Regions from separate parts of the Streptomyces sp. NPDC001502 genome, predicted to be linked through region 3. Evidence: riboswitches for the same ligand, from Rfam matches in the RefSeq annotation. Region 3 holds a riboswitch; each other region holds the start of a gene.
What was found. A riboswitch is a leader RNA that binds a small molecule or an ion and turns the genes downstream of it on or off. The one in region 3 is predicted to bind guanidine.
Positions count from the first base shown of each region.

Region 1: it holds a riboswitch for guanidine, as region 3 does, so the genes downstream of both, ACFY0D_RS32430 (MBL fold metallo-hydrolase) here and ACFY0D_RS39120 (multidrug efflux SMR transporter) in region 3, are expected to answer to the same signal.
Region 2: it holds a riboswitch for guanidine, as region 3 does, so the genes downstream of both, ACFY0D_RS11550 (Ohr family peroxiredoxin) here and ACFY0D_RS39120 (multidrug efflux SMR transporter) in region 3, are expected to answer to the same signal.

Region 1 covers NZ_JBIAVW010000024.1:1,675-11,583, reverse strand. Annotated here, with positions in the region: gene ACFY0D_RS32435 (hypothetical protein) at 1-1,434, shown strand, start outside; guanidine-III (ykkC-III) riboswitch at 1,585-1,652, shown strand; gene ACFY0D_RS32430 (MBL fold metallo-hydrolase) at 1,664-2,542, shown strand; gene ACFY0D_RS32425 (hypothetical protein) at 2,632-2,997, opposite strand; gene ACFY0D_RS32420 (protein kinase) at 3,358-5,094, shown strand; gene ACFY0D_RS32415 (hypothetical protein) at 5,072-5,746, shown strand; gene ACFY0D_RS32410 (hypothetical protein) at 5,943-7,271, opposite strand; gene ACFY0D_RS32405 (hypothetical protein) at 7,284-7,592, opposite strand; gene ACFY0D_RS32400 (winged helix-turn-helix domain-containing protein) at 7,790-8,341, opposite strand; gene ACFY0D_RS32395 (acyl-CoA dehydrogenase) at 9,074-9,909, shown strand, end outside.
Region 2 covers NZ_JBIAVW010000005.1:428,891-438,799, reverse strand. Annotated here, with positions in the region: gene ACFY0D_RS11575 (SDR family oxidoreductase) at 1-241, shown strand, start outside; gene ACFY0D_RS11570 (nuclear transport factor 2 family protein) at 238-714, shown strand; partial or broken gene ACFY0D_RS11565 (MFS transporter) at 856-1,263, shown strand; gene ACFY0D_RS11560 (peptidoglycan recognition family protein) at 1,388-2,179, shown strand; gene ACFY0D_RS11555 (hypothetical protein) at 2,213-2,662, opposite strand; gene ACFY0D_RS11550 (Ohr family peroxiredoxin) at 2,649-3,137, opposite strand; guanidine-III (ykkC-III) riboswitch at 3,211-3,273, opposite strand; gene ACFY0D_RS11545 (hypothetical protein) at 3,397-3,612, shown strand; gene ACFY0D_RS11540 (hypothetical protein) at 3,635-3,826, opposite strand; gene ACFY0D_RS11535 (VWA-like domain-containing protein) at 3,986-5,170, opposite strand; gene ACFY0D_RS11530 (AAA family ATPase) at 5,183-6,388, opposite strand; gene ACFY0D_RS11525 (ankyrin repeat domain-containing protein) at 6,385-8,064, opposite strand; gene ACFY0D_RS11520 (gala protein) at 8,061-9,197, opposite strand; gene ACFY0D_RS11510 (3-oxoacyl-ACP synthase III family protein) at 9,732-9,909, shown strand, end outside.
Region 3 covers NZ_JBIAVW010000041.1:24,570-34,478, reverse strand. Annotated here, with positions in the region: gene ACFY0D_RS39135 (ABC transporter permease) at 1-767, opposite strand, end outside; gene ACFY0D_RS39130 (ABC transporter permease) at 760-1,563, opposite strand; gene ACFY0D_RS39125 (transglycosylase domain-containing protein) at 1,846-4,314, shown strand; gene ACFY0D_RS39120 (multidrug efflux SMR transporter) at 4,332-4,652, opposite strand; guanidine-III (ykkC-III) riboswitch at 4,684-4,753, opposite strand; gene ACFY0D_RS39115 (GroES family chaperonin) at 4,819-5,160, opposite strand; gene ACFY0D_RS39110 (DUF3618 domain-containing protein) at 5,204-5,524, opposite strand; gene bcp (thioredoxin-dependent thiol peroxidase) at 5,632-6,099, shown strand; gene ACFY0D_RS39100 (HNH endonuclease) at 6,229-6,873, shown strand; gene ACFY0D_RS39095 (HNH endonuclease signature motif containing protein) at 6,870-7,391, shown strand; tRNA gene ACFY0D_RS39090 (tRNA-Leu) at 7,439-7,511, shown strand; gene rdgB (RdgB/HAM1 family non-canonical purine NTP pyrophosphatase) at 7,566-8,180, opposite strand; gene ACFY0D_RS39080 (hypothetical protein) at 8,197-8,577, opposite strand; gene rph (ribonuclease PH) at 8,683-9,408, opposite strand; partial or broken gene ACFY0D_RS39070 (glucose PTS transporter subunit EIIB) at 9,514-9,756, opposite strand.

The sequences.
Region 1 (9,909 bases), on a different contig from region 3:
GGCGCGGGCCTCTTCAGCGAGCATCCGGCACTTCAGGATGGCGCGGGGCTGCTCGACGCGCTCCTGAAGACGCGCTGGTTCTCCGCGGTGGACGGCCACGATGGAGGCCTCACGCACTGGCTCGCGCATCGCCTGGCCGAGGCCCGCTACGCACCTGCTGTTCCCGCGTTGCGCGAGCTGTTCACTCGGCAACGGCGATTCCTTGCCACCGCCGGGCAGAGCCTGCTTGAGATCGGGACGCCGGAGGCCCTCGAAGCCGCAGCCTCGCCTCTGTCGCTGGCGGGCGTCCCGATCGACGAGTACGACCGTCACGATCGCCAGACGATCGCGATCGATGCGCTGCTGCGCGCCGACCCCTCGCGTGCCTTTGACGTCCTGGCGCCTCTGTTCGAGGAGCAGGCGCTCCGTTCCGGCGACAACCGGAGCGAGTCCGCCAGGACCGTACTCGAAAAGCTCGCGCCCGCGCAGGCGACTGCCGAGCCTCGCTGGATCGAACGATCCCTGATGGCCGCGCAAGACCGCGAGCTCGGCGCGACGGCGCGAGCACTCCTCGGCCGGCTCGACCCCGGGATCGTGGACGAGGCCGCGGCTCGTGTGAGGAAGCGCAAGCGCAAGGCAGCGGCCAGGAGCACGGTGAAGCCACCTGCTGGCGATCTCATCGAGCGCTATCGCGCCGGCGAGCACGAGCGCGTGTGGGAGGAACTGGCCGCGCTTGACCGGAGACCACCGAAGGCGCTCGCCGCGCAGGCCGAGGCCGTCGCAATGGAGACGATGGAGTGGGTGCGGTGCGGCTTGGAGGCTGTCGTTGAAAGGCTGCGCGCCGAGGCGTACCCCTTCCACAAGAAGGCGCGCGCCCTCGTCCCGCCCCCGCGCGACGCACTCCGGTCCGTGAAGAGGGTGGAGAGGCTCACGGGCGGACGCCTGCCGCTTTCGCTGCGCGCCTTCTATCTCGTCGTCGGCTCAGTGGACCTGTCCGGCAGTGCGGAAAAGTTCCGCCACGACCCGAACAGGCACGGCCCGGAGCCGAAGAGGCACGAGATCGTCCACGTCCCGGAGAAGTACCCGTTCATGTACCTCTCGCACTTCGATCCCCTCGTCGTCCTTCCCCTCGAAGAGGCTGTCGCCGAGGCGGAGAGGTGGGCCCGCGAGGAGAGGGATGGTCTTGGCATGAATGCGCCGCTGGACCTGACGATCGGTCCTGGCCCGTCGTTCAAGGCGAACCCCCGCGACGCGCAGCCGGAGCCGGTCGACACCGTCCGCCTCCCCGGACCCTTCGCGGACGTGGAGCTTCACCGCGGGCGCGGTGGGACCGCCCCGTTCGTCGGACACCTGCGGGGATGCCTCGCATGGGGCGGATTTCCCGGCCTGGCCGGCAAGAGTATCCGGCCGCAGGCCGCTCTGGCTGCGCTCACGCAATCCGTCGTGCCCTTCTGACCACGTGGAGACCCGGTCACCCGGTGGCAGTCACCTGCTGCGGGAGGGGACCGGTGTTGCCTTCCGGACATCCGGTCGGTAGGAAGCGCGAGCACTCAGCCACAGATGCCGGGCAGCAGAGCCGTAGATCATTCTCGTGGTAGCGTCGCGGCGGAGGCCCGTAGGTGCCCACCCCGGACGAGATGTGCGCCGTACCCGGCCCGCCAAGACGACGCACTCAGGAGGCGTCATGGCTGCAGGTACATCCTTCATCGATTTCGACGGCCCGGCTTCTCGGCCTCGCGAGTTGGACGTCCGCTGGATCCACGGCTCGCCCTCGTCCAAGCACAACACCGACCCGGACATCCAGGTCTACGAGTACGACGAGCACACCGTCATCCTGCGGCAGAACATGGCGATCAACTACGAAGCGCCGTTCCTGTTCCTGCTGTTCGGCAACGACCGGGCAGTGCTGATCGATACCGGCGCCACAGCGTCAAGTGAGTTCTTCCCCTTGCGTCTGGTGGTGGACCAGCTCGTCGACGGCTGGCTCGCCCGCCACCCCCGCCAGGAGTACCACCTGCTGGTGCTGCACACACACGCCCACGGCGACCACATCGCGGGCGACGGCCAGTTCGCCGACCGTCCCGACACCACAGTGGTCTCGGCAGAACTCCCCTCGGCCTGGAAGTATTTCGGATTCGACGAGAACCCCACCGCCACGGCGAGCGTCGATCTGGGAGGCCGCAGGCTCGACTGCCTGGCCACCCCCGGGCACCACGAGGCAGCCGTCACGTTCTACGACCCGTGGACCGGGTTCCTGCTCACCGGCGACACGGTCTATCCGGGCCGCCTCTACATCCAGGACCGGAACGCCTTCGCCCGGACCATCGACCGGCTGATCGAGTTCTGCGAACGCAGACCGGTCACCCACGTCATGGGCTGTCACATCGAGATGACCACCGAACCGGGCGTGGACTACCCGGTCCGCACCACCTACCAGCCCCACGAACCCCCACTGCAGATGACCACCGGCCACCTTCACGAGATCCGCGCCGCACTCGACGAGATCGGCAACCAGCCCCGCCGGCTCGCCTTCCCTCTCTTCGTCATCTGCCCGGACGAGTGAGCCACGCGCAAAGCCACGGCAGTACCAGGTCCTGCGCAAAAGGCCACTTCGAGTGAGCGGTCAGCCGGCAGCCAGGACGTCGGAAAGACTCACGGCGGGGGGCCGAGCACGGCTGTCAGCGTGCGCCGCCGGCGCTCGGCCAAGGTGGCGACGAAGACCACTGCGTCAGCGTTGGCCTGGTCGCAGGCCTGAGCCACCTCGCGGACCTTCCCGTAACTCAGCAGGGTCCGCGAGGAGTAGGGCAGAGTCATCTTCCGGACCCCGCCGTCCGAAACGCCTCGTCGCTGCACGATCTGCACGGCGACCCGCGCGCCACGCGCTGCCGGTTCTGTGGCGGCCGACGACATGAGCGTGTCGAAGTCCTTCTGCTTCGCAGAGAAGTAGCCGACCAGGACCACATCAGCGCCCTCTGTCGTGAGCCGGAACGCCTGGCGCCGGGCCGGCTCCGGCGACACACGACGAGCCGGGCGCCTGTCGCGTCTTCGGGGCTGATGCATGCGCCACAGGCCAAATGCCTGGCCACCTGCATCGATACCGGGTTTCCCGCCGGCCCGGCTTGGCGAGCGAGGTCATGGCCATGCGTTGATGACGGCGATCGTGACGGCGGCCTCGTAGCGGACGGCGAGCTTGTCGCATCTCGTGGACGCGGGCCGATGTCGCGAGTTGGGTGAGTAGCAGTTGCTCATGCGCCTCGACGCAGGTGACCGGTTGACTGACCGCAGCAGTCGGCCGGCCGGCTGCCGGTGCGGCGGGAGGCATACTCCCCGGCGCGCACGGCAACAATGCATGCGAGGGCAGTAATGGACCACGGGGACATGAGCGCACATCCACAGTGGAAGGTTCCCGGCTACACCCATGGCAGGGAATTGGGCGCCGGTGCCTGCGGGAGGGTCGTCGAAGCTCTGGACGAGGCTTCCGGTACCCCGGTGGCGATCAAGTATCTGACCCACGGCGCGCGCACCGCCTTCCGCGCCGAGGCCCGTCTGCTGATGGGCCTGCGGTCGCCGTACGTGGTACGGATCGACGACTACGTCGAGCACCCAGAAGGCGCCGCGATCGTCATGGAGTTGGTGGACGGCGTCTCCCTCAGGACGCTGCTGCGCCAGGAGGGCCCCACGGGTCCTGAGGCGGCCCTCACCGTGCTCAAGGGATCGTTGCTCGGCCTCGCCGCAGCTCACGAGGCGGGACTGGTGCACCGGGACTACAAGCCGGAGAACGTTCTGGTGGACCTTGACGGCTGCTCCAAGCTGGTGGACTTCGGGATCGCAGTGGCCGGCGGGGATGCCTCCGGCGTCGCCGGCACCCCGCCCTACATGGCTCCCGAGCAGTGGACCGGGGGCCCCGTCGCCCCCGTCACCGATGTCTACGCCGCGACGGCCGTTTTCTTCGAGTGCCTGGTCGGCTCCAAGCCGTACCCGGGCACCACGGCTCTCGAACTGGCGGTGCAGCACATCGAGGCGCCCATACCCGACGACAGAGTTCCTGAGGCGTTGCGGCCGTTGATTCGCCGTGGCCTGGCCAAGCGGGCCGTGGAACGGCCGCCGAGTGCTGCCGCGTTCGTCCGTGAGCTGGATGCGCTGGCGTCCAGCGCGTACGGCGAGGACTGGGAAGTGCGTGGGCACCGCAGAATGGCCGCGCTCCTCACACTCATGCCGATGCTGGTGAGCTCTCCCAACGACGTCGTGACCGCGACGACGGCCTTGGCGGACACCACGCTCGCCACGACAACCACAGGAACGGCAGAGGCACATGCCTCGGCGCGGGCGTCCGGTCGGCCCCGATCCCGAGGCGGCGTTGTCGGCCGACGCAAGTCGACGGCCGTCGCCGCGTCTGCCGCCCTTCTGCTCACCGGGATCCTCGCGCTGTCTGCGATCGCCGAACAGGACGACACGGAGGACAGCGCCACAGGCGCCACAGGCGCTCCCGACGCCCCCCACGCCGCCGGCTCGACCGTCTCACCCGGCATGCCCGGCCCCTCGGCCGGCACCCGCACCACGGGGCCCGGCTCCACCATCGCCCCCACTCCTGGACAGTCGGGGACTGCTGCCGGCAGCGGGGCCGGGAGTGGCATGGAGAATTCCACGGTGGCCGGGGGGTCGTCGTCCTCTCTTGGTGCAGCACCCGGTTCCACGGAACAGGCAGCTCAGCCGACGCCCTCCACGACCAACGCGGCCCCTCGGACACCCCCCGTCGCACCGCCCGCCACGTCCCCCACCGTGCGGGTGCTGGCCGTGTCCCTTTCCCAATACGGCTGCTCCGGAAAGTTCGGCACCCAGGCCGTCGCATCCGTGAAATCCGACGGCGTCTCCGCCGGAACGCTGATCCTCACCTGGTTCCACGGCAACACCCGGGGATTGGGCCCGATCGTGGCGACGGACAGAATCACCATCCCCGCCGGGCAGACCTCGTTCAGCAAGACGTACGCCCACACGTTCGGATCCGGCGATCCGTTCCCGTACTGGGGTGTTCAGGTGTCGAGCGACCCGGCGCCGGCAACGGGCAGCGGCACGTACAAGGTGCTCTACGCCGATGACTGCAACCCGATCCTCTGAGCCGGCCATGGAACCCGGACCGTACGACGAAGAGCTGACCTCGTTCCTCCCCCGCTCGCACCCGACGGACGAGGCGACCAGCGCCACCCTCCTGGACCATGCTGTCTGGGGCATGCCGTCGTCCGAGGGCGACGTGCACTCCACCGCGCCCGCGCCCACCGTGCCCGCGCCCGGCAGCCTGGGAAACCTCACGGCGGTGTGGCACGGCACCGTCCCCGAGCCTTCGGGCGCGCCGTACACCGCCGGTGCCCGACGTAGGCGCGGCGTCCTCCGGCGTCGGTTTCTCGTGGCGGGGGCCGTGCTCGTGGCTGCGCTGCTCCTCGTCCGGCAGCAGACCGGCGATCCGCTGTCGGTGACGGGAGTCACCGTACGTCCCAGCTCCTCGACTGCGGGCTGCGACAGCACCGTGGCGGTGCTGGCGACGATCCGCAGCAACGGGGAAGACGGAACGGTGAGCTACCGCTGGCACCGCAGTGACGGCACGGTCACCAGCCCGGTGCGGCAGCGCATCGCCCCGAAGGCACGGCTGACCGAGGTCACGCTCCGCTGGACCTTCCACGGCCCCGGCTCCATGCAGGCCACCGCTGTGCTTGAGGTGCTGTCGCCGAACCGTGCCCGCGCCGGAACCACCTTCACCTACACCTGCCACTAGCGACGTTGCCTGAGCCCTGAGCTCCTCGCGACGGCGCGACCTCGCCGAGTCCTCGTCCGCACCCTGAATGAATCGCTCCTGACGTGGCGGGGCCGGCCGCAGGCGTACGCGATGGCCGCGGCCACCTCTTCCGGGTCGAGCGCACCGCCCGCCGACTCCTTCCACGCCCGGTAGTCGCTCTTGATCCGCTCGTCGATCATGAATCGGAGCGGAATGCCCCGTGGACGCGCAGGTCGCCGTTGATCGCCACCTTCCCGTCGTTCGTGTGCATGATCCAGGCGCCTGCGTTACGGACCGACAGGTGGGCGCCGGCGTTCACCTTCCCCTGCAGGCGCGACTCCCCTTGAACGCGCAGCATGCCGAGGGTGGTGAGGTCTCCGGTGACCGTGACCGTGCGGTCCGCCTTCACCTCGCCCTCGGCGTCCAGGCGGCCGTGGACGATCAGCCGCGGCGGGCCGTCCTGCGTCTCCAGCACGTTGTCGACGCTCAGCCCGCCCTGGAGGGTGAGGCGTTCCTTGACCTGGGCCCGGTGGGTGACCACGTCGTTCAGGTCGGCCTTGTCGGCCGCGACGGTCCCCCACTGGCGGCTCCCGGCGCCGCCCTGGAACACGTTCATCCCGGAAGCCGGGAACTCGATCCATCCGTCGGCGGCCGTACGGCCCTGCACCCACTTGGTGTTGATGCCGTTCAGGTCCGCCAGATCAGCGGCGACGGTTCCCCAGTCCTGCTTGCCGCCCTTGCGGACGTTCACCCCCGACTGCGGGAACTCGACCCATCCCTTGCCCGAGTCCCGGTCCCCCACCCACTGGGTGTTGATGCCGTTCACGCTGATCTTGTCGGCCGTGACGGTCCCCAAGTCGCTTCCACCGCCGCGGCCGACCCTGATTCCGTCGGACGGGAAACCGATCCACCCGGCGTCACTCTCGCGCCCCCGGACCAACGCCGCGGTCACGGTCTCGACGTCGGCCTTGGCGGCGGAGAGGGTGCCGAGGTCGTCGGCGGCGTCGCGGATCCGGGCCCCCTGCGTGGTGAAGACGATCCGGCCCCGGTCCGTCGTGCCCTCGACCCACGGGCTGTGGACACCGGTCGTCGCGGTGACGCTCTCGAACTCGGGGCTGCGCAGGTGGACGGTGGTGGTGAGGAAGTACCCGGGCTGCTGCCCGCCCGGGGAGGTGGCGATCAGGGTGTACGTGGCGTCCCGCTTGGGCTCCTGACCCGCCGCCGGCGACCACTGCCAGCCGGTCGTGCCCAGCGTCGGCGCGACGGTCTCCGAGGATCCGTCCGGACCCTGGATCCGGTAGGTGAGGGTGTCGGGCCCGTCCCACCGCAGGACGATGTCCTGGCCTCCGGCCACCAGGGACTGCTGCGCGCGGAAGTTGCGCGGGACCTTGGGCAACTGCTTCAGCAGGCTCAGGGTCACGGGGGTCTTCTTCACCCAGGCTCCGTTCGCCGCCCTCTCCGTCACGCGCAGCAGCACCAGTCCCGATGCGCTGGAGACGGGGAAGCCGTCCAGGGCCAGGACCATGGAGCCGGCCTCCTAGAACAGCGTGTTCTGCTGGGCGGTCACGGTGAGGACACCCGTGTTGTCGTCCCAGGCGACGACCGGCTCCTCCCCCTTCTTCGTCGCGGTGTTCCGCTCGACCCGCGCGGTGATCGTCTTCGGGTGTGCCGTCAGATCACCGTCCGCCTGGCCGCAGGGCACCCGTATCTCGATGGAGTACCAGATCACCTCGTCCATGGTCGGATTGGAGACGACGATGTAGACCGATCCCTGGCGTTCCTCACCCGCGACCGGCACCTGGAGCGGAGCCGGATCGGTGAGTATGTCGTAGTGCAGAGAAGCCATCGCTGAAGACCCCCTGATCACGCTGTCCGACGCTTGCCCCCGACGGGCGCATCTCCTCCAGCACAACACTCACCGGACAGCCCGACACCCGCATCCACCCTAACCGGCGCGAAACAGACGTTCGCTGGCCGAATCGGGAATCTCCCACTTTCCGAGAGGGTGACTCACGGCCTCGGCCGTGTCCGCCGGGACACCCCCTACCGGTGGTCGGGAACGTAGCGGTAGCCGACGCGGCGCACGGTGGATATGCGGTCCCGGTGAGCGGGGCCGAGCTTGCGGCGCAGCCTGGCCACGTGGACATCGACGGTACGGCCGTCGCCGATGTGCCCATAACCCCAGATGCCCGTGATGAGGGCATCACGCGTGTGCACCGTGTACGGGTGCGCCACGAGGTGGGCCAGGAGATCGAACTCCAGGAAGGTGAGATCGAGTTCGCGCCCGTCGACCTCGACCAGCCGCCGCGCGTGATCGACTCGGATCGCGTCGTCGGAGTGATCGGCTTCCAGGTGCCGAGCCGGTTCCGGCTCGGGGGCCGGAGACGTCCCGGGCGCGAGGGGACGGATCTCCGGGCGTATGCCGTGCGCACTCATCACCGCCACCGGGTCGACGTTCGCGGGCAGGAACACGAGGTATGCGACGCGGCCGCCGTCGGTCTCGTGGACGGAGGCGACGGGCGGACGGTCGCCGACCAGCTGGAGGCGCGGGGCCGGGGAACGGCGGAGGGCGGGTGCGGGAATTGCGGTGGTCACGATGAACCCCTTCGGCTGCTCGGAGTCGGATACGGATGCCGGGTGTTCGGCCACGACGGGGCAGGGGTCTCCGCAACGGATGCGAGCGGGAGGATCGGCGCGTCTACGCCGGGCGGACCCGTACGGCTGAGGGGCCGGGGGAACGGCGAGCGCGGCGCACAGAGACGAACGGCAGCCGGCACACCGGCGCGCGTCGGGGAATCACCCTGTCGAAGAAGCCCTAAACGGGTCGGCAGACGGCGCTGGCGACGAGACGGAAGTCAACGTGCCTGCGGCGTACGAGCAACGGCTGCGACGGGGACATGACCACATGGTGGGGTGCGCGGCGGGCACGCGTCAACACTTCCCTACTGATTTCATAGGAAATAACTGCGGGTCCGCCTCTGACCTGCATCGTCTTTCATTTCGAGATCGAAGCGTCCACCATCCGGTCACACTCTTGCCGGGGAGGCCGCTTGGGGCGAGTATTCCTATCACTCCGATGGGAAAGGTAGGAATACGCCCGCTGCGTCGGAGAGTTGCCTCGGATGATCTCCGGAGCCCACCGCACGCGCCCGCGCAGCACGGCGGAACGTCCAGGTCTACCGGCCTGCCCACCCACCCCCGCCTCCCACCCCTCGCGCCCCTCCCTCACGTTCAGCAACCGGCCGACGCCGCCCGACCATGTTCCGGAGTAGTCGACATGACGACCGCCATCCCCCATGGCACCACCGTCCACCCAGCTCACACACCATGCAGCGACGCTCGGGCCTGTCGGTGACGCCGGTGCCGACGACACCGGGCACCGCCGGCCACCGATCCGCCGACGCACGGCGCCACGCACTCCTGCGTACCGCCCGCGATGTGGCGGACGACCTCGCGGCGGACGCCATCGTGCGCGATCAGGCGGGCAAGGAGCCGACCGACGAGACGGCCCGGCTGCGCGAGGCCGGCCTGCCGGCGGCCCTCACCCCGCCCGGGCCGGGCCGCGGGGCGGACTGGCGTACCGGATGCGCCGTCATACGGGAGATCGCCGCGGCGGACAGCTCGGTCGGCGACGTACTCGCCCGCCACTACGTGCACACGTGGAGCGGACGCTTCTACGCGAGCCCCGAGCAGGCGACCGCCCTCGAAGAGGAGTCGGTGCGCGAGCGGTGGCTGTGGACCGGCGCGGTCCGCACTCCTTGGCCCGACGACGACACCGAGGGACCGGACCTCGCGCTGAGGCGGCACGCCACCGGCTACGTGCTGAGCGGGCGCCGGGCCGTGGACACGGCGGTGGCCACAGCCGATCAGATCGTGGTCGACGCCGTCTGCGCCGCGAACGGCGAGGTCCTCGTCGTACGGATCCCACCCGGCGCACGGGGCGTGACCGTCGAGCCCGCACACGATCGGCTCGGGCAGCGCGTCGCCGGTGCGGGCGAGGTCGTCCTCGACCGGGTCACCGTCACGCCCGAGCAGGTGCTGGGCCGCCGGCCGCACGACGAGGAGTCGACCGCACCCTTCACCGCGCTCGCGGAGCCGGCGCTCCGGCTCGCCCTGTGCCACGTCGGCCTCGGCATCGCCGAGGGCGCCCTCACCGAGGCGCG
Region 2 (9,909 bases), on a different contig from region 3:
CGAAGGGCTGCGCCAGGAGTCGGACGGCTCCGTCCGGGTCACTCTGGTCTCCCCGGGGGTGACCGAGTCGGAGCTGGCCGAAGGGATTTCCGATCCTGCCGCGCGCGAGGCCATGAAGGCCTATCGCGCCGTGGCGCTGCCGGCGTCCGCCATCGCCGACGCCATTGCCTACGCCGTCGCCCAGCCGACGGAGGTCGACGTCAACGAGATCGTCGTACGCCCCGCTGCGAGTGCGCAGTGACCGCGGGGGCCGAAGGTGCGTACGAGGACCTGCTGCGCCGACTGCGGGTCCTGGAGGACAAGGAAGCGTTGCGGCGGCTCATGATCCGCGGCTGGCGGGCGCTGGACCGCAAGGACTGGCGGACCTGGATCGAGTGCTGGGCCGAGGACGCGGTGCTGGAGTTCGGGCCGTGGGGAGAGATCCGTGGGAGGGAGGCGGTCCGGGCGAAGGTGGAGGAGGCGGAGGCGCACTTCCCGAGCATGCAGCACCACATTCTGAACATGGACTTCCAGGTGGAGGAGGACCGGGCGACGGGCGTGGGGTACATGTGGTTCGTCGCCGTGACGGGGAGCGGGCAGAGCTCTTCGCCCTACTCCATGGGCGGTCCGTACGACTGGGACTTCCGCCGGAGCCCCGAGGGCGGCTGGCACCTGGTCCGCCAGAGACTGGGTGTCTGGTGGACCGATGGGGAGGAGGCGCCGGGCCTCGGCTAGGGGGTGTCTTGTCGGTCAGGCCGGATCAGCGAGCGTGCGTGCCAGGCACCGCGAGCCCGGCCTGATGGGCGAAACACCCCCTGGGCCGTCTCGTCTCCTGACGGCCGACGGTCCAGGTCGTGAACGGGCAGCGGCAGGTGTGTCGCCCTGCTCGTACGCCGACACGTTCCGCAGAGCCCTCGCTGGCAGTTCATCCACGGCAGGGCGGACGACGCCGAGGAACTGGTGTCGTCCGTGGAGCAGCGGATCGAGGAGGAGAAGGGCGAGCGGCTCCCGCCGCCTGCCGGTGAGATCACCATCCACCAGCGCAAGAGCATCGGCTTCGGGGCCGGACCGGCTACTGCTTCGCCGTGATCGCCGCGGGCAACTTCCTCGGCCCCCTGCTGCTCGGGAAGCTGTTCGACACGCTCGGGCGCCGGATCATGATCTCCTCCACGTACCTGCTCTCGGGTGTGCTCCATCGCCTTCTTCCACGCCCTCGGCACCGCGGCGGGAGGCATCAGCGGACCGCTGATCTTCGCCGACCTCACCGAGTCGGGTGGGGTCGGCGGCCCCGACCGGGATCCGGCGCCGACGAGGGCTCCCGGCAGGGTCACCGGCGGTGGTACGTCCGGGGGGTTGCGCGGTGTGTCTGCGCGACCGGTGGAGGTGGAGTCCCCTTCAATGGCGCCGCATGACCTTCTCCGCACCGCACCAGCCGTCCACGCGCGCCACCGCCCCGTACACCCGCCGGTCGGTCCTCACGGGAGCCTTCGCCCTCGCCGCCGCCACGGCACTGCCGCTCGCCACGGCGGGGCGGGCGTCCGCCGCCGCCCCGGACATCATCGGCTGCGCCGCCTGGGGTGCGCGGGCGGCGTCCGAAGCCGTCGTCGTCCTGGACAACCGCCCGGAGCGGATCATCGTCCACCACACGGCGACGGCGAACGTGACGGACTACTCGAAGCAGCGCGCCTTCGCCCTCGCCCGCGCGATCCAGACGTACCACATGGACGCGCAGGGCTGGATCGACACGGGTCAGCACTTCACCGTCAGCCGCGGGGCCTTCGTGCTGGAGGGACGCCACAACAGCCTCGCGGAGCTGCGCACCGGCACCCGCCAGGTGCGGGCGGCGCACTGCGTCGGACAGAACACCGTGTCGATCGGCATCGAGAACGAAGGCACGTACACCTCGCAGGACCCGCCCGCGGCCCAGTACGCGGCCCTGGCCGACCTGTGCGCCCACATCTGCGACCAGTACGGCCTGGCCGCGTCGGAGATCTACGGCCACCGCGACTTCAACGCCACCGCCTGCCCCGGCGACCACCTCTACGCACTGCTCCCGACCCTCCGCAAGGACGTCGCCGCCCGCCTCGGCACGCCCGCGCCGGAGGAGGCGGCCGACCCCATCGAGGAGCTGGTCCGCCAGGCCACCGGCCGGCCGGCCTCGGAGTACGCGGAATACCTCCCGGCCGGTCTCCTGCCCTGACGGTGCGCCGCCGCCCCGGGCCACCACCCGGGGCTACAGCCGCCAGTACGTACCGGCACGGGAATCGACATGCACCACGTGGCGGCCGACGCGCACCACGTGGTGGTCCGGGCCGGACCAGGAGCCGCAGGCGCCGTCGGCGGCGGGCAGCGGGGTCCAGATCTCCAGGAAGGTGCCGCCGTCCGGGTTGGTGCCCCGCTCGACGAGGTTCGCACCGTCCCACCGGAAGGTGCCGGCGTCTTCCCCGGGCTCGCCCGTGAGGTGGTGGAAGTGCACCTGGGAGCCGTCGAAGGACGTCGTACCGGCGAAGCCACGGCTGTCGGCGTAGTACGACCCGGCCTGCAGCCACACCACTTCGCGGTCCTCGACGAGGGGTCCGCCGTTGCGGCTGATGCCGCGCCGCAGCCAGGCACCGTGCTCGGGCACCGGGACGCCGGGGCCGTCCGGGACATGCCCGGCCGGCCCGGGCTCAGGCGCGGTCATCGGCGGCAGGCTCGATGGCCTCGGCGTCCTTGGTGTCCTCGGCGGGCTCCTCCACGGCCAGGAGCGTCAGCGGTACGTTGCCGCGTACGGCCTGCGAGTACGGGCAGACCGCGTCCGCCCGGTGCAGCAGGGGCTGGAGGTCCGCCGCCCGCCACCCGGGCAGGCTGACGGTGAGCGCCACCGCGAGGCCGTAGCCCGCGGGCGTGTCCGTGGTGCCGAGCCGGACCTCGCAGGCCACGCGCGCGGTGGAGGCGTCCGCCCCGAACTCGGCGGCGACCTCCGCGAGCGCGGAGGTGAAGCAGGCGGCGAAACCGGCCGCGAACAGCTGCTCGGGGTTGGTGGTGCCGGGCACCTTCTTGCGCGGCGGGGCGAGGCGGACGTCCAGGCGTCCGTCGTCCGTGCGGACGGATCCGGTACGTCCCCCCGCGGCGTGCGCGGTCGTCCGGTACAGGCTGCGGGTGAGTGGCACGGTCATGACGTACGGCCCATCTTGCTCGACGAGGACGCTGCCCGGGTGCGGACAGCGGACGGCGCCGCTCGTGCGGCACCTCGCGTCGTCGTGCGTAACCGGGTACGGCGCATCTCGTCCGGGGCCGTGGACCGGCCGCCGGACAATCTAGCAACGCGCTCCGCGGCCCGGAGACATCCTCCGCGGTGAAGTTCCTCACGGGCCGCGGCGCCGACCCCGGTCGCCGGCGCCGCGGCCCGCTTCCTACACTCGCCCCGTGGACGCGATGAGATGTACGTACTGCGGTGGCGTCGGCCTGGAGCCGGGATTCGTCGAGGACGCCGGGGAGGGGGCCCGGGGGTACGCGCGCTGGATCGCCGGGGCGCTGGAACGCGGCATGTTCGGCGGTGCCAAACGGCTGGGGAAGCCCCGGCGGCGCATCGAGGCGTACCGCTGCCCGCACTGCGCCCACCTGGAGCTCTTCGCCACCGAATCCGTCTGACGGCCGGCCGCCGTGCCCGGGGTCAGGGCGCGTGGTGCCGGATGCCCCGCTGACCGGGTACCCGGGTCGACCGGGGAGCGCCCGAGCGGCGATGGCCGGCCCGCTGTCGCCGGCCCGGGAACGGGTTGCGCCGCACGGTGGCGCTGGGGGCCGCGATCAGAAGGCCGACAAGTGCGAGGACCGCGACGAGGATGAGCACGTTGACGAGATTCATGGTCCTGCCTTTCGTCGAGTATTGACTGCCTGTCACTACATCTTGTTACCAAATCACGGGACGTTAAACACAGAGGGTGACTGGAGATGCTGTGGAGGCCGCGCCGGTGCCGCGCCGGTGCCGTGCCGGCAAAGGCCGCCGGAGGCACGTCACTTGGGTTCACACGGCCAGGTCGACGCGTACCGTCTCCACCCAGGGCGGGGGCGCGGGCGGGGAGTTGCCGATGAGTGCGGCGATCAGCCGGCACGACGGGGTCTCCTCCGGCCACGGCGTGTACCCGTCGGTCAGCACGACCACGACGTTCGGCCGGTCGGGCAGGGCCAGGGCCGCACCGATGCCGACCCGCATGTCCGTGCCCCCGCCACCGGCCAGGGTCACCTCGCCGGCACTGCGCACCCGGGTCACGGCATGCACGTCGGCGTCGCACGCGAGGACGGCGACCCGGTTCCCGCCGACGCCCACCTCCCGCAGGACGCCGGTGACTTCGGCGAGGGCGGCCGCGAGGTCGTCCGGGCCCATCGATCCCGAAGTGTCGATGACGACGGCCACCCGCGGCAGCGGCCTGCGCAGACTGGGCAGCACCACCCGGCCGCCGAGCGCGGGTGTCCGGCGCGAGGGGCGGCGGTACGTGTAGTCCACCGCGCCGGCCGCCCAGGCGGCGGCCTCGCGGACCGCTCCCGACAGAGCCTGGCGCCAGTCGACGGAGGGCTCCAGAAGTTCCTCGGCCCACCGGGCCCAGCCCTCGGGGACCCGGCCCCGGGTGCGCCGGTGGGCCCGTACGGCCTCGGCGGTCTGCCGGCGCAGCGCCTCGGCCTCCACCGGGCCGACCCGGGCGGGGCCGCCGTCCTCGCCCAGCTCCCAGGGTCCGGGGGTGCCGTGCGCACCGGAACCGCAGTCCGGCCCGTGGAGCGTCGGGGGAATCGCCGGCAGGTAGGTCTCGAACAGGCCGCCCGTGGGCAGGCCGTAGAGCCTGGGCTCCATCCGGCCCTCGGGCAGCACCAGCCCGTCGGCCAGCAGGTCGTCGTTGATCTCGCAGTCCTGGGCGATGTTGACCCGGACCGGATCGCGCTGGTCGGCGGCCGGCAGACGCCCGGCCCGGCCGTGGTGGTCGCGCAGCAGGTGCGCCACCTCGTGGATCCACACCCCGGCCAGTTCGACGACCGGGGTCGCCTCGACGAAGGCGGGCGAGACGTAGCAGCGCCAGTGCCGGTCCACACCCATGGTGCGCACCCCGGCCGAGGGGACGACGGTCAGGGCGTACAGCGCGGAAGCGAGGTACGGACGGGTCTCGGCGGCCTTGTAACGGGCTGCCAGCAGCTTCGCTCGGTCCAGCTCCGGGCGCACGGCGGACCGGGCTCAGTTGCCGCCCGGCAGCGAGCCGGACAGCTGGAGCAGTTCCACGAAGGCGTCGATGCCGGCGGGCACCGGCCAGTCGAGGTCGCGCATCGCGGCGAGGTCGGCGGCGGCGCGGGCGGCGACGTCGGGCACGCCCGCGTCCACGGCCTTCGCGAGGACCACCCAGCCCGCCTCCCACCGGGGGCGGGTGAGCTCGCTCTGCACGGCCGCGACCACGGCGATGAGAAAGGCCAGCTGCCGGTCGCCGCGCTCGGGCAGGGCGAAGGCGTCCGGGTCGGCCAGCACCCGGTCCGGGTCGGGCAGGTCGAGGTGTTCGAGGTACGAGAGCAGTTCGATCCCGGCGGCTTCGCCCACGGCGCCGGTGAGCGCGGCTGCCAGCGCCTCCCGGCCCGTCGAGGCCGCGTATCCCGTGGCCAGCAGCCGCAGGGCCATCTCCCAGGTACGCGGGGAGGGCCAGCCGCGGCCCCGTCCGGCGGCCTCGGCCGGCATGTGGTGGACCAGGCCCGGCCGGGCGGTGAGGAAGCCGGAGACGGCGCCGCGGGCCCGGGCGACCGAACCGGAGGCCTTGGCGGGATCGACGGCCGGGATGGCCACCTCGGGCCAGGTGCCGGCCATGCCGCGGGCCACGGTCCGCGGGTCGTGCGTCCAGTCGAGGTGGACGAAGCGGTTCGCGAGCGGCGGGCTGAGGTGCCAGCCGTCCGCGGCGCTGGCGGGCGGATTGGCCGCGGCGACGATCCGTACGGCCGCCGGCAGTTCGAGGCTGCCGACCCGGCGCTCCAGGACCACGCGCAGCAGGGCCGCCTGCACGGCCGGCGGGGCGGAGGACAGCTCGTCGAAGAACAGCAGCCCGTGGCCGGTACGGGCAAGGCGGACCGCCCAGTCGGGCGGGGCCATGGGGACACCCGTGGTGGCCGGGTCCTCGCCGACGATGGGCAGCCCCGCGAAGTCGGAGGGCTCGTGGACGCTGGCGATGACGGTCTCCAGCCGCACGCCGAGCGCGGTGGCGAGCTGCTCCATGCCGGCGGACTTGCCGATGCCCGGCTCACCCCACAGGAGGACGGGCTGGTTGGCCGTCACGGCCAGTGCCAGTGCCTCCAGTTGGGGGTTGCTGGCGGGTTCGGTACGGGTGGCGCCCAGCCGTGCACCCAGGGCGTCGGCGGCCGCCAGGGCTCGGGCGGGCTGTGGCTGGGGCTGGGTCGCACTCACGCGTCGTCGTCCTCTTCCTCGTCGTCCTCGTCGTCCTCGCGGTACTCCATGTGTTCGTCGTACCAGTCGGCGCCGATGCCGGGGAACTCCTCGTCGACGCGGTCCCGCAGGAAGGTGAGGTCGGTGCGCCTGTAGCGGCGGATCACCTGGGACAGCGACAGTTCCATCTCGTCGGTGACGTCGGTCCGGGAGCCGGCCGCCAGCAGGTCCCTGACCAGATCCGCCGAGCCGCCCCAGTGCACCGCGGACAGCAACGGGGTGCGCTGCCCGTTGTCCCGTGCCTCCAGGTCGAGTCCGGCCGCCAGCAGCCGGGGCAGCAGCACCTTGTGGTCGAGCAGGTTGAGCGTGTGCAGCAGGCCGCGGCCGCGGGCGTCCCGGATCCGGGGGTCCATACCCGCGTCCAGCAGTGCCACCACGCCCGGGGTGTCGCCGTGCTGGATGCGCAGGAAGAGCTCGTGCCGCTGGGCCCGCAGGGCGCGCGGCAGCCGCCCCTCGCCCGTGGTCCAGCTCTGCTGCACGGCGAAGCACCCCGAGACCGCGCCGCCGAACGCCCGCATGGCACGCTCGCGTCGCTGCTCCTCGGGGGTGTGCGGTACGTCGAGTACGCCGCCGCGTGAGCGCACCTCGTGCCATCCGCCGCGGCAGCGCACGCGTACCGGCTTGCCCGTGTCGGGAACGGGCGGGGCCACGGCCGGCCCGGCGCCGGGGAACAGCGCGGCGGACACCAGCGGGTGCAGCTCGCGCGGGGAGATCAGGCCGGTCCGGACCAGTTCGGGATCGGGGAGCCGCTGCCAGGCGTACCGGGGCAGGGCCGGTACGGCGAGTGCCTCGGCCTGTTCGACGACGCGGGCCCGGAGCCCGTCGGGACCGATGTGTTCCAGCAGCAGGTAGGAGCGCCAGCTCGCCGCGATCCGGTAGCGGTCGCCCGCTCCCGCAGCCACCAGCCGGGCCACCTCCGGTACGAGCCGGCCGAGGTCGATGGGCATCCCGTCGAGGATGGCCTTCGGGTCCGTCGGGCGCTGGTAGGGCTGCGGAGCGGGGACGCTCAGGTCGCACTCGATGCCCGCCGCCGCATAGGCCCCGACCGTGTCCCCTGCGGCGCGCAGCGCGGCGATCCGCTCGGCGAGGCCGTCCGGGTCGGCGAAGCGCGCGCCCAGCTCGGACGCGCGGCGGGCGTCCCAGAACGGCCGGACCGCGGTCCAGTCCTCCGCGGCGAAGCCGCGCCCGGTGTACACGTTCCACTTCTTCGTGGTGACCGGCGCGCAGTGCAGGCGCAGCCGCTGCGGGCCTTCGCTCATGTGGGGTGTGGTGACCGACAGGGTCGGACCGCCGGGGCCGCCGTAGGAGGCGAGCAGGATCCGCAGGTCGGTGGCGATGGTGGTGCGGCCGCCCCCGTAGCGGGGCAGGTGCCAGCGCAGCAGGTCCGGGGCGAGGTACCGCAGGTCCTCCGACACCGCCTCGGCCACGGAGGCGCCGTAACGGGCCGCGAGGTCGGGCAGCTCGAAGCCGACGTCCACGGCGGCGGCCGCGCAGGCCGCCCGCCAGTCACCGGCCAGCCGGTGCGCGGTGGCCTGCTCGATCATCCAGCCGGGCACGGCGTGGCGGCGGATCCGCCGCCACGCCAGACGGTTCTCCGGCCGCAGGCCGCCGGGCAGTTCGGCGTTCTCCCCGCTCACCGGTACACACTGCCGATGGCGAGCAGGTCCGGGTGGGCCGCCCGGGCGGGACGGAGCCGTTCGGTGAACGAGCGCTTCACGCGTCGGGGCAGGCCGGGACCCAGCCCGACGTACTCCAGCGGGCTGTCCGCGGGCACCGCCGCGAGCAGGCTCTTCGCACCGCGTCCGGTGAGGCCGGTGTGGCGCAGCTCCAGCCGGCGCAGGGGGCTGCCGGGGAGGGCCGCGGCCAGGGCGTACGCCCCTTCGTCGCCGGGGTCGTTGCCGGGGGAGCCGAGGCTGCGCTCCGACATGGTCCGTCCGAGGTCGAGCCCTTCGATGCCGCCGAGGGAGGCGGCCAGGCTCCGCGCTCCGGCGGCGCCGATGCCGTTGCCGCCGAGCCCGAGACGGACCGGGTGGGCGGAGTCGGCCGCGGCGCAGGCGAGGGCCGCGGCGCCCTCGTCGCCGAGGTGGTTGGCGGGGACGTACAGCTCGCGTACCCCGGCCTCGCGTATCAGGGCGGCCAGCAGCGGGGCGGCGTCCGGGCCGAGGCCGTTGCCGCCGAGGAAGAGCCGTTCCAGGGGCTGCTCGCGCTCCAGCAGGGCGTCGAGCAGGAGGCGTACGCCGTCGGCGCCGATTCCGGTGTTGACCAGGTCGAGGGTGCGCAGGGCGGTGTTGCGGCGCAGCAGCGCGGCCACGGTGCGGGCGCCGTCCCCGAAGAGCGGGTTGCGCTTGAGCCAGAGGGCGCGGACGGTCGTGTCGTCGCCGAGGGCGCCGGCGAGGGAGCTCACCCCGTCCGGGCCGATCCGGTTGCAGCCGAGGTAGAGGGTGTGCAGCCCGTGGTCGCCCGTGAGGGCTTCGGCCAGGGTGCCGGCGCCCGCGTCGCCGATGGCGTTGGTGCCGAGGAGCAGGTGCCTGGCGTGGGCGGAGGCGGTGGCGGCCGGCAGCAGGCGGGCCGCGCCGGCCGGGCCGAGCCCCTGCTTGCAGAGGTCGACGCGGCCGTCGGTGCGCAGAGTGCCGAGCGGGAAGGTCTCGTCGGTCTCGACGGACCGGTCCGCGGCGAGCCGGGCGAGCAGCGGGTCGAGGCCGGCCGGGTCGGCCGGTGGCAGGTCGGGGTGCTCGATCGCGGGGCACCGTACGGGTGTCGGCTGTGTCATCACCACTCCACCGGTTTCATTCGCCGGTGCCCGGCGTCCATCACGACTTGAAGGGAGAACTGCGGAAGTAGACGCAAGACCGGTCGGATTCGAACCGACGTCCTCCAGCTCGATGCGTGGGCGCGACGACCTCTGCGCTACGGCCTTGCTGCCGGCGATCATACCCACCCGGCGGCCGGAAATCGATCACCAGTTTGGCCGGTTGGTCCGTGCGCGATCGTCGCGGCCGTCACGCCCTGCGAGGTGGACCGAGTGGTTCCGGACAGGTTTTCGAGGGCGTGAGCGCCGCCGAGAGGGGCGGAGGCTCGGATTCTGCTTGGTGTCGCGGCAGCGGCGGGCGGCGACAAATCGCGACGGGTGGCCGATATTCGACCACATATTCCTTATTTGTGAAGCCCTGACACATCGTCGACATCTCCGTACGCTACGGTAACTTGACTGTCCGTTATTCCCCGGACGCCCATTGAATCCCTCTGTCAACCACCGCCCTGGCACTCCCATGCCCCGGGCGGACCGCCACGGAGAGCCACACACATGAGCACCACCGCATACAGCCGAATAGAAGCCTTAGGCGTCTGCCTTCCGGCAACAGTCCAGACCACTCCTCAACTCGCCGCCCTGGTCCCGGGGCTGGGGGAGGCGGACATCGAGAAGATCACCGGGATCACCGAACGGCGCGTGTACGACCCCGAACCGGCGGCCGGCGAGGACT
Region 3 (9,909 bases):
TTGACGAAGGCCAGCGGGACGATGAAGGTCACCCCGCGCAGCAGGTCCTTCGCGAAGACCGTCGGCGGGTACTGCAGCATCGTGCAGCCGCCGTAGGTGAAGGAGTTCTGCACCTCGGCCGCGTCCCCGGTCACGAACTGGAAGGCCGCCCCGGTCACCATCACGGCCGCGAAGATGGCCGCCCCGGCGAGCACCATCACGGGCACCAGCAGCACCTTCCCGGCCGTCCAGTCCACGTCCAGGGTGCACACCGCCCAGCCCATCACCCCGACCCCCTGCGCGATCCGGCCCAGCCGGCGCAGCGCGAAGCGGTCCGCCGCGACCTGCGCGAGCACCGGGACCGGCCGCACCAGCATGGTGTCGAGCGACCCGTCGCGGATCCGGGCGCCGATCCGGTCGGTGTTCCCCAGCAGCAGGTCCGCCAGACCCAGGGAGGCCGAGCAGGACCCGTACAGCAGCGCGATCTCGGGCAGCGTGAAGCCGCCGAGGGCGTCCACGTGGGAGAACATGACGGCGATCGCGACGAAGTCCAGGAGGGTGATCGCCGCCTGCCCGACGGTCGTCAGGACGAAGGACATCCGGTACGTCATCGTGGAGCGGATCCACATGCCCACGATCAGCCGGTAGCCGCGCAGCCCCTCCAGAACCGGGCCGCGGCGCGGCGCCCCGCCCGCCGCGGCATCCCGCTCCCCGTCCCGCGCCCGCGCCCTCGCCGGTACCGCCTCCACCCCGGCCCCGGCCGCGGCACCGGCCTCGGCCTCAGCCACCCTGGACCACCACCTTCCGTGTCGCGGCCGACTGCAACAGCCGTCCCGTTCCCAGCAGTACGAGCGCCCACCCGGCCTGGAAGCCCAGCGCCTCGGCCGCGCCCCCGGCCCCCGTGTGCTTGCCCAGCAGGACATCCATCGGCACCTGCAGCATCGCCGCCCACGGCAAGGTCCGGACGAACTCGCCGAAGCCGCCCGGGAAGACGGTCAGCGGCAGCAGCATCCCGGAGAAGAAGATCGAGGCGACGGTGGCCATGACGTTGACCCCCGCCCCGTCCATCAGCCAGAAGGCCACCAACCCCACCATGTAGCGCAGCGCGAAGCTCACCACCAGCGCCAGCAGGACGGACACCAGGAACAGCAGCCAGCGCAGCGGATCGACGGGCAGTGCCAGCGGGAACGCCAGCGCCCCCGCCACCAGCGGCACCACCCCGCGGCCCAGCAACTGGAAGCCCGCCCGGCCCAGATCGGCCGCGAGCCACCACATCTGGAGGTCCGCGGGCCGGTAGAGGTCGACCGCGATGTCGCCCGTCCGGATCCGCTCCTGGAGCTCCTCCTGGAAGCCGCCGCCGATCAGGGCGGCGGCGGCCAGCAGCGACTGGCTCACCCAGACGAAGGTCAGCGCCTGCGACTGGTCGTAGCCGCCGAGTCCGGGCCGCTCGTCCCACAGCGCGATGTACGTGTACGCGACGATGAACCCGAACACGGTGTTGGTGAACACCCCGGCCGCGGTCGCCGTCCCGTAGGTGGCGTAGCGCCTGAATCCGCCTGCCGCGACGGCCAGGTGGAGACCCACCGCCCGACGCGCTCCGCGAGGCACTGCGCGACGCACTCCGCCACTCGCACCGTCATTCGCACCGTCACCCGCTCCGCCGCGCACTGCGCGACGCACTCTCCGGCGCACCGTATCCCTCCGTTTCCCACGTCGTTCCTACGTCGGCCAAAGCGCGCGAGCTTAGTGCGGAGGGGCGAGCCACGCGACCGATTTATGCCCGTCCGGAGCGGAATCAGCGGCCATCGGGTAGACACCATGAGGTACAGAAGTGGATATTTTGAACGGCGTCGAGGAGTCCTGGAGATGAGCGACCAGTCACCACCCCCGGGCTGGACCCCTCGCGACCCCGACACCCCGCCCGACGTACCGCAGCCGCGGGCAGAACCGTCACCGCCGGAGCAGGCACAGCAGGCACAGCAGGCACAGAAGGCACAGCAGGCTCAGCAGATGCACCAGGGCGGAGCGGGGAAGAAGGCGCGGCGCAGGAGAACCGGCTGGCGCCGCTTCCTTCCCAGCTGGCGCGTGGTCCTGGGCGGCATCCTGCTCATCGCCCTGCTGATCGGCGGCGCCCTCGTGGCCGGCTACCTGCTGGTCGACATCCCGCCGGCCAACGCCGCCGCCACCGCGCAGTCCAACGTCTACCTCTACTCCGACGGCTCCCAGATCGCCCGCGACGGCGAGGTCAACCGCGTCAACGTGCCGCTGTCGCAGATCCCCCGGAGCGTCCAGGAGGCCGTACTGGCCGCCGAGGACCGGGACTTCTACTCCGAACGGGCGGTCGACCCCAAGGCGATGCTCCGCGCCGCCTGGAACACCGCGACCGGCAAGGGCACCCAGTCCGGTTCGACCATCACCCAGCAGTACGTCAAGAACTACTACTTGGGCCAGGAACAGACGATCAAACGAAAGGTCAAAGAGTTCTTCATCGCGATCAAACTCGGTCGCGAGAAGTCGAAGAACTACATCCTTGAGGGCTACCTGAACACCAGCTACTTCGGCCGCAACGCCTACGGCATCCAGGCCGCCGCCCAGGCCTACTACGGCAAGGACGTAGGCAAACTCACCACCGCCGAAGGCGCCTACCTCGCCACCCTCCTCAACTCCCCCAGCGCCTTCGACGTCGTCGCCCACCCCCAGAGCCGCCCCCGCGCCCTCGCCCGCTGGAACTACGTACTCGACGGCATGGTCAAGAAGGAATGGCTGCCCGCCGCCGAACGCGCGACGACACAGTTCCCCGAACCGGGCAAGGTCCGCGCCGCCGCCGGCCTGTCCGGCCAGCGCGGCTACCTCGTCGAAGCGATCAAGGACTACATCGTCGACAACAACATCCTCGACGACAAAACCCTCGCCGAAGGCGGCTACCGCATCACCACCACCATCGACAAACGCCGCCAGAACGCCCTCGTCGACGCCGTCAACGACCAGATGGTCGACAAGCTCCAACCCGACAAGCGCAAGGCCGACCGGCTGGTCCGGGCCGGCGGCGTCTCCATCGACCCGGCCACCGGCAAGGTCCTCGCCATGTACGGCGGCATCGACTACACCAAGCAGTACGTGAACAACGCGACCCGCCACGACTACCAGGTCGCCTCCACCTTCAAGCCCTTCGTCTTCGCCGCCGCCGTCGAGAACGACTCCCGCACCCAGGACGGCCGCCGGATCACCCCGAACACGATCTACAACGGCGACAACAAACGCCCGGTCGTCGGCGGCCGCATCCGCTTCGCCCCCGAGAACGAGGGCCAGGTCTCCTACGGGAACATCACCGTCAACACCGCCACCGACCTCTCCGTCAACGCCGTCTACGCGCAGATGGCAGTCGACGTCGGCACCGGCAAGGTCAAGAAGACCGCCATCGACCTCGGCATCCCCGAGAACACCCCCAACTTCGTACCCGGCCCGGCCATGGCCCTCGGCACCCTGCAGGCCAGCGTCCTGGACATGACCCAGGCCTACGCCACCCTCGCCGACCACGGCCGCCGCACCCCCTACACCTTCCTGGAGAAGATCACCAAGGGCGGCGACACCATCGGCCTCCCCCAGCGCACCCCCACCCAGGCCATCAGCCGCGAAGCCGCCGACACCACCACGTCCATGCTGGTCAGCGTCGTGGACAACGGCACCGGTACGGCCGCCCTCGCCGCCGGCCACCCCGCCGCGGGCAAGACCGGCACCGGCGAACTCGACCGCTCGGCCTGGTTCGCGGCCTACACCCCGGACCTGGTCACCGTGATCTCGATGATGGGCCAGGACCCGGACACCGGAACCCTGGAATCCCTCTACGGCGCCCTCGGCGAGGCCCGCATCGGCGGCGGCGGCTACCCCGCCCGGATCTGGGCCGCCTACACCAAGACCGCCCTGGAAGGCACCGACCCCGTCGACTTCGACCTGGAACTCCAGCCCGGCGCGGCCCAGCCCCCGCCGCCGCCCAGCCCGGAATCCAACCCGCCGCAGGAAACCCCCGGCGAACCCTCGCCCAGCACCCCCGAACGCTCCACCCGGCCCTCCCCGTCGAACTCGACGGGCGGCCGCAACCAAGGCGGGCAGAACAACGGAGGCCAGAACCAGGGCGGCCAGGACAACGGCGGCCCGGTGAACGGAGGCCAGGACAACGGCGGCCAGGACAACGGCGGCACCACCCAGGGCAGCGACCAGGGCGGCACCACCCAGGGCACACAAGGCAGCACACAAGGCAGCACCCAGGGCAGCGCACAGGGCAGCGACGGAGGCCCGGCGGAAGGCCTGCGCCCGCCGTCGGCGTTCCTGGAGTAGCCGGGGCAGACCTCCGGTCAGTGACCGGAGGTCGCCTTCAGCCCCACCACGGCGACCAGCAGCAGACAGATGAAGAAGATCCGCGCGGCGGTGACGGGCTCACCCAGCACCGCCATACCGAGCACGGCCGCGCCGGCGGCGCCGATGCCCACCCACACCCCGTAGGCCGTACCGATGGGCAGGGTCTTCGCCGCGTACGACAGCAGCACCATGCTCGCGACGATCCCGGCACCCGTGAACACACTGGGCCACAGCCGGGTGAAACCGTCGGTGAACTTCATGCCGATCGACCAGCCGACTTCGAGCAGACCGGCGACGAGAAGAAGAACCCATGCCATGACGGCACCTCCGAGACATCGAGCGATACGGGGTGCGTCGTCTTGTCGTACCCGGTACGGCGCGTCTCGTCGGGTTCTCCTCCACCGTAGCAAAGGGCAGCGAAAAGGGCCGGTGACCTGCGCCACCAGCCCCTTCTCAGTCCTGCACCCGGACCTGCACCCGGACCTACAGGTACAGCCCGGTGGAGTCCTCCGACCCCTCCAGCCGCTCCGCGGCCACGGCGTGCAGGTCCCGCTCGCGCATCAGCACGTACGTCGCACCCCGCACCTCGACCTCGGCACGGTCCTCGGGGTCGTACAGCACCCGGTCACCGGGCTCGACCGTCCGGACGTTCTGCCCGACCGCGACCACCACGGCCCAGGCCAGCCGCTTGCCCACCGCGGCCGTCGCGGGAATCAGGATGCCGCCGCCCGAGCGCCGCTCGCCCTCCGGCAGATCGGACTTCACGAGCACGCGGTCGTGCAGCATGCGAATGGGCAGCTTGTCGTGGGTGGTGTTCTCGCTCACGCCCCGAACCTACCTGCCCGCGCCCGTCCCGTACCGCTCAGGGTCATCCGCGCTTGCGGCGCGCCGACACCACGAGCAGCCCGACCAGGCTCACCGCGACCAGCGCGACGGGCACGATCCGGTCGACGCGCGGAGCCCCGTCGTCGTGGCGCAGACCGTCCCGCAGATCCGTCACGATCCGGTTCACCGTGGCGAAGGCCCGCCCGGCGGTCTGGTCGACGGTCGAGGCGACCCGTGCCTTCGCGTCCCCGATGATCGTCTTCGGGTGCATGCGCACGCCGATCTCGTCGAGCGTCTCGGCGAGCTGCTCACGGCGGCGGACGATGTCCGCCTCGATCTGTGCGGGGGTCCTGGCTTCCGGCACCGCGCTGCCTCCGTCGTCGTCGTGGTCGTGTGGGGCGTAGTCCGCCATGAACAGTCTGTCAGCTTAGTCTCATGGCATACCGATCCCCTCCCGAGGAGAGTGTCACGATGAGCGAGCGACTCCAGCCGGGCGACACCGCCCCCGCCTTCACCCTGCCCGATGCGGACGGCAACGAGGTCTCGCTCGCCGGCCACAAGGGCCGCAAGGTGATCGTCTATTTCTACCCGTCCGCGCTGACCCCGGGCTGCACGAAGCAGGCCTGCGACTTCACGGACAACCTGTCCTTCCTGACGGGACACGGCTACGACGTCATCGGCGTGTCCCCGGACAAGCCGGAGAAGCTGGCGAAGTTCCGCGAGAAGGAGGACCTGAAGGTCACCCTGGTCAGCGACCCGGAGAAGGAGACGCTGACGGCGTACGGCGCGTACGGCGAGAAGAAGCTGTACGGCAAGACGGTCACCGGGGTCATCCGCTCCACGGTGGTCGTGGACGAGGAGGGCAAGGTCGAGCACGCCTTCTACAACGTCAAGGCCACCGGCCACGTAGCCAAGATCATCAAAGACCTGGGCCTCTGACCCCCGCCCCACCGGAACGGCCCGCACCATCCGGTGCGGGCCGTTCCGTTTATCGGACGTAACTACCCGCATATCGGTTCGTTGATCCGTGCGAGGCCACGAACGCGTGGCCGGAACGGAGGGGCCGGGGTGCCGATCAGCCCGTACACGAAGGAACGCCTCGCGGAGGCGGCGCGTACGTCGCGCACGCTGTCGGAGGCACTGGGGAAGCTGGGGGTCGACCCGAAGAGCGGCTCGCGGCGTTATCTGCACGACCGCATGCGGAAGCTGGGCGTGGACACGTCCCATTTCGAGCGAGCGGAAGCCGTCAAGTGGACGAGGGAGATCCTGACGGCGGCGGTCGCCGACTCGACGAACATGTGCCAGGTACTGCGGCATCTCGGCCTGGAGGTCGTGGGTGGCCACCACACCCATATCAGCAGGCGGGTCAAGGCGTTCGGCATAGACACCTCCCATTTCCAGCTGCCTTCTCCTGCCGGACGTCCCAAGACCCGACGCAGCCCGGAGAGTCTTCTGGTCAAGCAGCACGGACCGGACGCCCGGCGTGCACAGAGCGCGCACCTGAAGCAGGCACTCGCCGCACTGGGCGTGCCCGAGGTGTGCCGGATGTGCGGCACACCGCCGACCTGGCGAGGCCACCCGCTACCGCTGGAGGTGGATCACGTGGACGGCGACTGGCGGAACAACCTTCCCGAGAACCTGCGGCTGCTCTGCCCCAACTGCCACTCGACCACCGATACCTACCGCGGCCGCGCGAAGGGGCGCCGTCGATGAGCAGCGAAGAAGGAAGCCGCACGCGCGAACGTCGGGACCACGGGCGCCGCGACACGCCGGACCGAGAAGCGCTACGTGAGGCGGTCGCGTCGTCCCACTCGCTGGCGGAGGTCTTCCGGCGCCTGGGCCACGCCCGGCCCGGGACCCATCGCAAGGCGCTGAAGCAGCGGATCGCCGAGGAGGGCCTCTCCACTTCCCACTTCCTCGGGCAAGCACACCAACGTGGCAAGCCGGGGACCATGCCGATGAAGCCCGCGTCGGACATCCTGATCAAGCATGACGGCAAGCGGCGAACACGCACGCACCTGCTGCGGCGGGCGCTTCGCGAGGTCGGGGTTCCGGAGCTCTGCGGCATGTGCGGAACGCCGCCCGAGTGGGGCGGGCTACCCATGACGTTGGAGATCGACCACGTGAACGGCGACTGGAGCGACGACCGCCAGGAGAATCTGCGCCTGCTGTGCCCCAACTGTCATGCGATCACCAACACCTGGTGCCGGGGAGGCCTGCGCGGCCACTGAATCCGCTCCCGTGCAGGGCGTGACGCGCAGTAGAGTGTCTCTGGCGCGCGCCCGTACGCCAACGGCTGAGCGGTGGCCTTTAGGTGGCCATGTATGTCGGTTCGAATCCGACCGGGCGTACTCAGTACGACAAGGCCTGGCCTCCCGAGTCTCGGGAGGCCAGGCCTTGTTGCGTCAGCCCAGGAGGGCGCGGACGAAGGGGACCAGGGCGCGGAAGGCCTGGCCGCGGTGGGAGATGGCGTTCTTTTCCGCCGGGGTCAGTTCCGCGCACGTGCGGGTGTCGCCCTGCGGCTGGAGGATCGGGTCGTAGCCGAAGCCGCCGGTGCCGGACGGGGTGTGGCGGAGGGTGCCGAGGAGGCGGCCCTCGACGACGCGTTCGGTGCCGTCCGGGAGGGCCAGGGCCGCCGCGCACGCGAAGTGGGCCCCGCGGTTCTCGTCGGCGATGTCGCCGAGCTGGGCCAGCAGCAGGTCCAGGTTGGCCTTGTCGTCGCCGTGGGTGCCGGCCCAGCGGGCCGAGAAGATGCCGGGGGCGCCGTGCAGGACGTCCACGCAGAGGCCGGAGTCGTCGGCGACCGCCGGGAGGCCGGTGGCGCGGGCCAGGGCGTGGGCCTTGAGGAGGGCGTTCTCGGCGAAGGTGACGCCGGTTTCCTTGACGTCCGGGATCTCGGGGTACGCGTCCGCGCCGACCAGCTCGTGCGGCAGGCCGGCGTCGGACAGGATCGCGCGGAGTTCGGAGACTTTGCCCGCGTTGCGGGTGGCCAGGATGAGGCGGCTGGGCGTCGAGGTCATGCGCCCATTATCCGGGTCAGCCCGGGGTGCAGACCTTGGAGATCTCGCTGGCCGCGTCCGCCACCGGCTGGATGTCCGGGACGCTGTTGCCGCTCTCGATCGAGGTGCGGACGTTCTTGACTGCGGTGTTCATCGAGTCGATGGCCTTGCCCAGGTCGGCGTTGTCCGTCTGGTCGCCGATCTTCTTCAGGTTCGACTCGATCTGGTTGAGCGCGTTCTGGGCGTCCTGGGGGCTGTTGCCCGCCTGGGAGACGGCCTGCTGGAGGTCGTTCGCGCCGTCCGTGATGGCCACGGCCGTGTTCGCGCAGTCCATCGCCGTGGAGATCGCGTCGCAGGCGGACAGGGCCGGGACGGTGAGTACGGCGGCCACGGCTACGGCCGCTATGCGGAGCTTCATGCGGTTCTCCCCCTGAGGGCTTGGACGCTACGAGGACGGGCGCACGGCTTCGAGACCGTGCGCCCGTATCTTCCTGGACGCCGGGCCGGGCCCGGCGGTTGCCGTTTACAGTTCGAGCGCGCCCAGCTGGATGGCTTCGAGGTCCGCGCAGCCGCCGGCGGCGAGGTCGAGGAGGGCGTTGAGTTCCTTGCGGTCGAAGGGCTCGCCCTCGGCGGTGCCCTGGACCTCGACGAAGCGGCCGTCGCCGGTGCAGACCACGTTCATGTCGGTCTCGGCGCGCACGTCCTCCTCGTAGCAGAGGTCGAGGAGCGGGACGCCGTCGACGATGCCGACGCTGACGGCGGCGACGGTGCCGGTGAGCGGCTTGCGGCCGGCCTTGATGAACTTCTTCTTCTGGCCCCAGGCGACGGCGTCTGCGAGGGCGACGTAGGCGCCGGTGATGGCGGCGGTGCGGGTGCCGCCGTCGGCCTGGAGGACGTCGCAGTCCAGGACGATGGTGTTCTCGCCGAGGGCCTTGTAGTCGATGACGGCGCGCAGGGAGCGGCCGATCAGGCGGGAGATCTCGTGGGTGCGGCCGCCGATCTTGCCGCGGACGGATTCGCGGTCGCCGCGGGTGTTGGTGGAGCGGGGCAGCATCGAGTATTCGGAGGTGACCCAGCCTTCGCCGCTGCCCTTGCGCCAGCGCGGAACGCCTTCGGTGAAGGAGGCGGTGCAGAAGACCTTGGTGTCTCCGAAGGAGACGAGGACGGAGCCCTCGGCGTGCTTGCTCCATCCGCGTTCGATGGTGACCGGGCGGAGCTGTTCGGGCGTACGGCCGTCGATGCGAGACATGGCTCCGAGCCTAGTCCCTGCCCGCCCGGGCCTGTGCCGCTGTGCGAAGACCCCGTCCGGGGCTTCCGGGACGGGGTCCGCTGGGATCCGGCTAGGGAGTCCGGATCACATCATGTCTTCGATGTCGGCGGCGATCGGGTCGGCGTCGGTGCCGATGACGACCTGGATCGCGGTGCCCATCTTGACGACGCCGTGGGCGCCGGCGGCCTTGAGTGCGACTTCGTCGACCAGGTCGGGGTTGATGACCTCGGTGCGCAGGCGGGTGATGCAGCCCTCGACCTCTTCGATGTTCTCGATGCCGCCGAGCCCGGCGACGATCTTCTCAGCCTTGGTGGCCATGTGTTTCTCCCTGAGTGTTTCGAAGAACGGGTCTCGGCGGCCGGTACATGGCTACCCACCTGCACGGTCCGCTTTGTCACGGTAACGCACGGTTGGCCCATCTACGCAGGCACATGACGGGCCTCTGCCGAATGATGACGATCAGCAGCAACCCGCCCACAA